DNA from 3 places in the Streptomyces sp. NPDC044003 genome. Region 1 is predicted to be linked to each of the others. Evidence: predicted binding sites of a transcription regulator. Region 1 holds the regulator's gene; each other region holds the start of a gene.
What was found. The regulator HrcA, encoded in region 1, represses chaperone genes, less so after heat shock. The targets are predictions, from matches to a motif close to TTNGCACTCNGNNNNNCNGAGTGCNAA.

Region 1 (2,264 bases):
CGCTACGACACCTCGAAGCGGCGTGCCAGTTCATCGCGCTGTGCCCGGACGAACGTGGCGTCCACCACCGCGCCGTGTCCCGGAACGTACGCCGCCTCCTCGCCGCCCAGGGCGAGCAGCCGGTCCAGGGCGTCGGGCCAGCGGGACGGGATCGCGTCCGGGCCCGCCTGCGGCTCGCCCGACTCCTCCACCAGGTCGCCGCAGAAGACGACCTCCCGCGCGCCGGGGACGCAGAGCGCCAGGTCGTGTCCTGTGTGGCCGGGGCCCACGTTCGCCAGGAGGACCTGGCGGTCGCCCAGGTCGAGTGTCCACTCGCCCGAGACCACGTGCCGCGGTGCCACCAGGAGGTCCGCCGCCTCCGCCGCCGCCTCCGCGTCAAGACCCTGCTGTACCGCGTCCGTGCGCAGCTCCTCCCGGTCCCGTACCCGCCGCATCAGCTCGTCCGAGCCCACCGCGCCGAAGACCTCCGCTCCCGCGAACGCCGCCGTGCCGAAGACATGGTCGAAGTGGGGGTGGCTGAGTGCGATGTGTGTCACCTTCCGGCCGCCCGTGAGTGCCGCCACCTGTGCCCGCAGTTCGGCACCCTCCGCCATCGAGGAGCCCGTGTCGTAGAGCAGCACCCCCCGTGTGCCCAGGACCAGCCCGACCGTGGCGTCCCAGCCGGGCAGCCGTCGCCGGCCCACCCCGTCCGCGAGCCGCTCCCATCCGTACGCTTCCCAATCCACGTCCATGGGGCGACGCTAACCGGTGCGGGCGCCGCCTCCTTGCCAGGAGCGATGTCCGCCGCCGTACACTGGCCGGGGGATCGCTGGCACTCGGACAGGGCGAGTGCCAAAAGCGGAGCAACCGGAACGACGACAGCTGGAGGTGCGCCACGATGCTCAGCGAACGCAGACTCGAGGTCCTGCGCGCCATCGTCCAGGACTACGTCGGGACGGAGGAGCCCGTCGGCTCCAAGGCGCTCACCGAGCGCCACAAGCTCGGCGTGTCGCCCGCCACCGTGCGCAACGACATGGCCGTCCTGGAGGAGGAGGGGTACATCGCCCAGCCTCACACCAGTGCCGGGCGCATCCCGACCGACAAGGGCTACCGCCTCTTCGTCGACCGGCTCGCCGGCGTCAAGCCGCTGTCGACACCCGAGCGGCGCGCCATCCACAACTTCCTCGACGGAGCCGTCGACCTCGACGACGTCGTCGGGCGTACGGTACGACTGCTGGCCCAGCTGACCCGCCAGGTCGCCGTCGTGCAGTACCCCTCGCTGACCCGCTCGACCGTCCGGCACGTGGAGCTGCTCTCGCTGGCCCCCGCCCGCCTGATGCTCGTCCTCATCACGGACACCGGCCGGGTCGAGCAGCGGGTCGTCGACTGCCCCACGCCCTTCGGCGAGACCTCGCTCGCCGATCTGAGGGCCCGGCTCAACAGCCGGGTCGTCGGCCGCCGGTTCGCCGACGTGCCGCAGCTGGTGCAGGACCTCCCCGAGTCCTTCGAGGAGGTCGAGGACCGCGCCACGGTCTCGACCGTGCTCGCGACCCTCCTCGAAACGCTCGTCGAGGAGCACGAGGAGCGGCTGATGATCGGCGGCACCGCCAATCTCACCCGCTTCGGACACGACTTCCCCCTGATGATCAGGCCCGTCCTGGAAGCCCTGGAGGAGCAGGTCGTGCTCCTCAAGCTGCTCGGCGAGGCCAAGGAATCGGGCATGACCGTACGCATCGGGCACGAGAACGCGCACGAGGGGCTGAGCTCCACGTCCGTCGTCTCGGTCGGCTACGGTTCGGGCGGCGAGGCAGTCGCCAAACTCGGCGTGGTCGGACCGACCCGCATGGACTACCCCGGAACGATGGGAGCGGTACGCGCAGTGGCACGTTACGTCGGACAGATCCTGGCGGAGTCGTAAGTGGCCACGGACTACTACGCCGTACTCGGCGTGCGCCGCGACGCTTCCCAGGACGAGATCAAGAAGGCGTTCCGGAGGCTCGCGCGCGAGCTGCACCCGGACGTCAATCCCGATCCGAAGACGCAGGAACGCTTCAAGGAGATCAACGCCGCCTACGAGGTCCTCTCGGACCCGCAGAAGAAGCAGGTCTACGACCTCGGCGGCGACCCGCTCTCGGCCTCCGGCGGCGGTGGCGCGGGCGGCGGCTTCGGGGCCGGTGGCTTCGGCAACTTCTCCGACATCATGGACGCCTTCTTCGGCACGGCCTCGCAGCGCGGCCCGCGCTCGCGCACCCGCCGCGGCCAGGACGCCATGATCCGTCTGGAGA
Region 2 (2,264 bases), on a different contig from region 1:
CGGGCCGCCCGCGTGCTCGCCGCCAAGAAGTGGGGCCTCGCCAAACCCCCGCTCGACGCGCCCGCCCCGCCCAAGGTCAAGCCGAAGATCACCACCCGCAAGGGCTTCGAGACGGACGGCGAGGGCCTGCCGCCCGTCTTCACCACCGTGCCCACCAAGCAGAAGGTCGTCTTCCTGACGATCGACGACGGCGCGGAGAAGGACCCCCAGCTGCTGAAGATGATGAAGGAGCTGCGGATCCCCTACAGCGCCTTCCTCAGCAACTACCTCGTCAAGGACGACTACGGCTACTTCGCGAAGATGCAGAAGTCGCAGGAGTCCGGCGTCTCCCTGCACAACCACACCCTCAACCACCGCTACCTGCCCGGACTCTCGTACAGCGAGCAGAAGCGCGAGATCTGCGGCATGCAGGACGTCATCGAGAAGCAGTTCGGCAAGCGGCCCCCGCTCTTCCGCCCGCCCTACGGCAACTACAACGAGGACACCCTGCGCGCCGCGAAGTCCTGCGGCGTCAAGGCGGTCCCGCTCTGGGCCTCCGAGGCCTTCCCCGACCACATGGAGTGGCGCGAGTGGGACCGGGACCTGCACCCCGGCGACATCGTGCTCACCCATTTCCGGGGCAAGGAGGACTGGAAGGGCACCATGCCGGACATGATCCGGCGTGTGATGAACGTGATCACGTCGAAGGGGTACGCGGTGGCGAAGCTCGAGGACTACGTGTGAGCACGAGCGCGCGCCGGCGGGTCGCCACCCTCGCCGTGACCGGGGCGCTCCTCGCCCTCCCCGCCTGCGCCTCCTCGGTCGACCCGATCGAGCGGCTCGGCCGGAAGGCGGCGGAAGGGGTGAGCCCCCGGCCCACCCCGGTCGAGACCGTACGGGCGGCGCCGGACGTGAAGAGCTGCGAGAACGCTCCGGCGACCCGTACGGTCGCGGGATCGGTCACGTCGCCGGTCACGCCACGGAGCGATGAATTGGCACTCCGCTTGACCGAGTGCTAATCGCGGTCATAGTCTCGGCTCTGGCACTCCCCACTGGAGAGTGCCAACACAGCGACGGGCAGGTCCGGCACCCGCGACGACGGATCCACCTGGTCGCCACCTCAGACAGTTAACCCCGTGAGATCTCCGAAGGGGGAGGTCGGATCGTGACGACCACCAGCTCCAAGGTTGCCATCAAGCCGCTCGAGGACCGCATTGTGGTCCAGCCGCTCGACGCCGAGCAGACCACCGCCTCTGGCCTGGTCATTCCGGACACCGCCAAGGAGAAGCCCCAGGAGGGCGTCGTCCTGGCCGTGGGCCCGGGCCGCTTCGAGAACGGCGAGCGTCTGCCGCTCGACGTCAAGACCGGCGACATCGTGCTGTACAGCAAGTACGGCGGCACCGAGGTGAAGTACAACGGCGAGGAGTACCTCGTCCTCTCGGCTCGCGACGTGCTCGCGATCGTCGAGAAGTAATTCACCGAAGTAACCGAAGTATCTGAAGCAGATGCTTGAGCTGCGCCCCTTGACCCCGCACCGGGCGTCCGGGGGCGCGGTTCGTTCCACCCCATTCCGAGAGGGCTGAACCGCTCCCATGGCGAAGATCCTGAAGTTCGACGAGGACGCCCGTCGCGCCCTTGAGCGCGGCGTCAACAAGCTTGCCGACACGGTGAAGGTGACGATCGGCCCCAAGGGCCGCAACGTCGTCATCGACAAGAAGTTCGGCGCCCCCACCATCACCAACGACGGTGTCACGATCGCCCGCGAGGTCGAGATCGAGGACCCGTACGAGAACCTCGGCGCCCAGCTCGTGAAGGAGGTGGCGACCAAGACCAACGACATCGCGGGTGACGGCACCACCACCGCCACCGTGCTCGCCCAGGCCCTGGTCCGCGAGGGTCTGCGCAACGTCGCCGCCGGCGCCTCCCCGGCCGCCCTCAAGAAGGGCATCGACGCCGCCGTCAAGGCCGTCTCCGACGAGCTCCTCGCCACCGCGCGCCCGATCGAGGACAAGTCCGACATCGCCGCCGTCGCCGCGCTCTCCGCGCAGGACCAGCAGGTCGGCGAGCTCATCGCCGAGGCGATGGACAAGGTCGGCAAGGACGGTGTCATCACCGTCGAGGAGTCCAACACCTTCGGCCTGGAGCTCGACTTCACCGAGGGCATGGCCTTCGACAAGGGCTACCTGTCCCCGTACATGGTCACCGACCAGGAGCGTATGGAGGCCGTCCTCGACGACCCGTACATCCTGATCAACCAGGGCAAGATCTCCTCGATCCAGGACCTG
Region 3 (2,264 bases), on a different contig from region 1:
GAGGCCCGCGTTCTCGAGCTTGAGGCCGACCTCCTCGGAGATGACCGTGCCGCCCGTGAGGATGGCGATGTCGTTCAGCATGGCCTTGCGGCGGTCGCCGAAGCCCGGGGCCTTGACGGCGACGGACTTGAAGGTGCCGCGGATCTTGTTGACGACCAGGGTCGACAGGGCCTCGCCCTCGACGTCCTCGGCGATGATCAGCAGCGGCTTGCCCGACTGCATGACCTTCTCCAGGAGCGGAAGGAGGTCCTTCACGGAGGAGATCTTGGAGTTGACGATCAGGAGGTACGGGTCGTCGAGCGACGCCTCCATGCGCTCCATGTCGGTGGCGAAGTACGCCGAGATGTAGCCCTTGTCGAAGCGCATACCCTCGGTGAGCTCCAGCTCCAGACCGAAGGTCTGGGACTCCTCGACGGTGATGACGCCTTCCTTGCCGACCTTGTCCATCGCCTCGGCGATGAGCTCGCCGATCTGGGTGTCGGCGGCGGAGATGGAGGCCGTGGAAGCGATCTGCTCCTTGGTCTCGACATCCTTCGCCTGCTCGAGCAGGGCGCCGGAGACGGCCTCGACGGCCTTCTCGATGCCGCGCTTGAGGGCCATCGGGTTGGCACCGGCGGCGACGTTGCGGAGACCCTCGCGGACGAGCGCCTGGGCGAGGACGGTGGCGGTGGTCGTACCGTCGCCGGCGACGTCGTCCGTCTTCTTGGCGACTTCCTTGACCAGCTCGGCGCCGATCTTCTCGTACGGGTCCTCGAGCTCGATCTCCTTGGCGATGGAGACACCATCGTTGGTGATCGTGGGGGCGCCCCACTTCTTCTCGAGGACGACGTTGCGGCCCTTGGGGCCAAGGGTGACCTTGACGGCGTCAGCGAGCTGGTTCATGCCGCGCTCGAGACCGCGCCGGGCCTCCTCGTCGAACGCGATGATCTTGGCCATGTGAAGTGGTCCTCCCGGACATGGGGTGGATAACGCTCCAGGACCGCGCCGACGCCCGCGACGGACGGCCTGCGTGCCCTGTGGTTCCTTGCCCCACCTGGCCGCGGACCTCGTCTGCCCGATCCTCGTAAGCACTCTCACCTTCCGAGTGCTAACGCCAATGATTAGCACTCGCCCTAGGAGAGTGCAAGCGACTCTCGCGTTTCGGGAGGCGGATCAGGACGACGATCAGGACGGTCCCGGAACGCACGAGGGGTCCGCATCCCCTCAGGGATGCGGACCCCTCGACGGCGTTGCGTCGGTGGCCGATCGCGCCGCGCTCAGACGGCGAGCTTGACCATGTCCGCCTGCGGACCCTTCTGGCCCTGCGAGATCTCGAACTCGACCCGCTGGCCCTCTTCGAGGCTGCGGTAGCCATCCATCTGGATCGCGCTGTAGTGGACGAAAACATCCGCACCACCGTCTACCGCGATGAAGCCGTAGCCCTTCTCCGCGTTGAACCACTTGACGGTGCCCTGAGCCATGCCTAACTCCCCTATTACTGGCCCTTGCGCGGGACCGCACTTCGCGGACCCGGGTCAGACCCTGCGCCGGAACGCGTCGACCGCGGCTGAATGTATCTGCCCAACTGCCCTCTGCAACAGGTCATTCGACCGAGAATTCTGGGCGCCCTGGAAAGGGGAATTGGGGATAATCCCCTGGATGACGGGGCAAGTCGGGCCCGGCAAAGCGCGCAGAAGGTACACAACGCGCACACACTTTGGCTGCTTCTTGTCGTGCGGAGACGCATTCTCATATGCGCTCGGCATGAGCAGCGGAGGGGACTTCCCCAACTCTACCGCGCTCAACCATGCAGAATTGCCCCTTCCGCTTATCGCGCGGAAGGGGCAATTCGTACTGACCGGTAAGGCTCAGCCGCAGATCAGCCGCAGATCAGCAGCCGCCGGCGACGGCCGGAATGATCGAGACGCCCGCGCCGGCCGGGGTGGCCGTCTCCAGACCCTGCTCGAAGCGCACGTCGTCGTCGTTCACGTAGACGTTGACGAAGCGGCGCAGCTTGCCCTGGTCGTCCAGGACGCGGGCGGCGATACCCGTGTGGTTCTTCTCCAGGTCGGCGATGACCTCGGCGAGGGTCCCGCCCTCGGCCTGGACCTCGGCCTGGCCGCCCGTGTAGGTGCGGAGGATGGTGGGGATGCGGACGTTCACGGCCATGTCTTCGTTACCTTTCAGAGCGCCAGGCCGGCGTCGCGGAACGCGTCCAGGCTCGGGCGGATGGTGGCGGTCGCCTGAGAGGTGTCGGCCACCGCGTCCAGGGTCTTGAGTCCGTC

Region 2: a site for HrcA is predicted at 1,019-1,045, ahead of groES (co-chaperone GroES). Genes of this name have one in related genera too.
Region 3: a site for HrcA is predicted at 1,101-1,127, ahead of groL (chaperonin GroEL). Genes of this name have one in related genera too.

What each region holds. Positions count from the first base shown of each region.
Region 1 is NZ_JBWKFA010000002.1:474,647-476,910, forward strand. It holds gene AC07AW_RS08730 (MBL fold metallo-hydrolase) at 3-731, opposite strand; gene hrcA (heat-inducible transcriptional repressor HrcA) at 878-1,897, shown strand; gene dnaJ (molecular chaperone DnaJ) at 1,898-2,264, shown strand, end outside.
Region 2 is NZ_JBWKFA010000001.1:1,043,674-1,045,937, reverse strand. It holds gene AC07AW_RS04780 (polysaccharide deacetylase family protein) at 1-723, shown strand, start outside; gene AC07AW_RS04775 (hypothetical protein) at 720-998, shown strand; gene groES (co-chaperone GroES) at 1,145-1,453, shown strand; gene groL (chaperonin GroEL) at 1,572-2,264, shown strand, end outside.
Region 3 is NZ_JBWKFA010000014.1:134,493-136,756, reverse strand. It holds gene groL (chaperonin GroEL) at 1-936, opposite strand, end outside; gene AC07AW_RS36760 (cold-shock protein) at 1,257-1,460, opposite strand; gene AC07AW_RS36755 (MoaD/ThiS family protein) at 1,870-2,148, opposite strand; gene thrC (threonine synthase) at 2,163-2,264, opposite strand, start outside.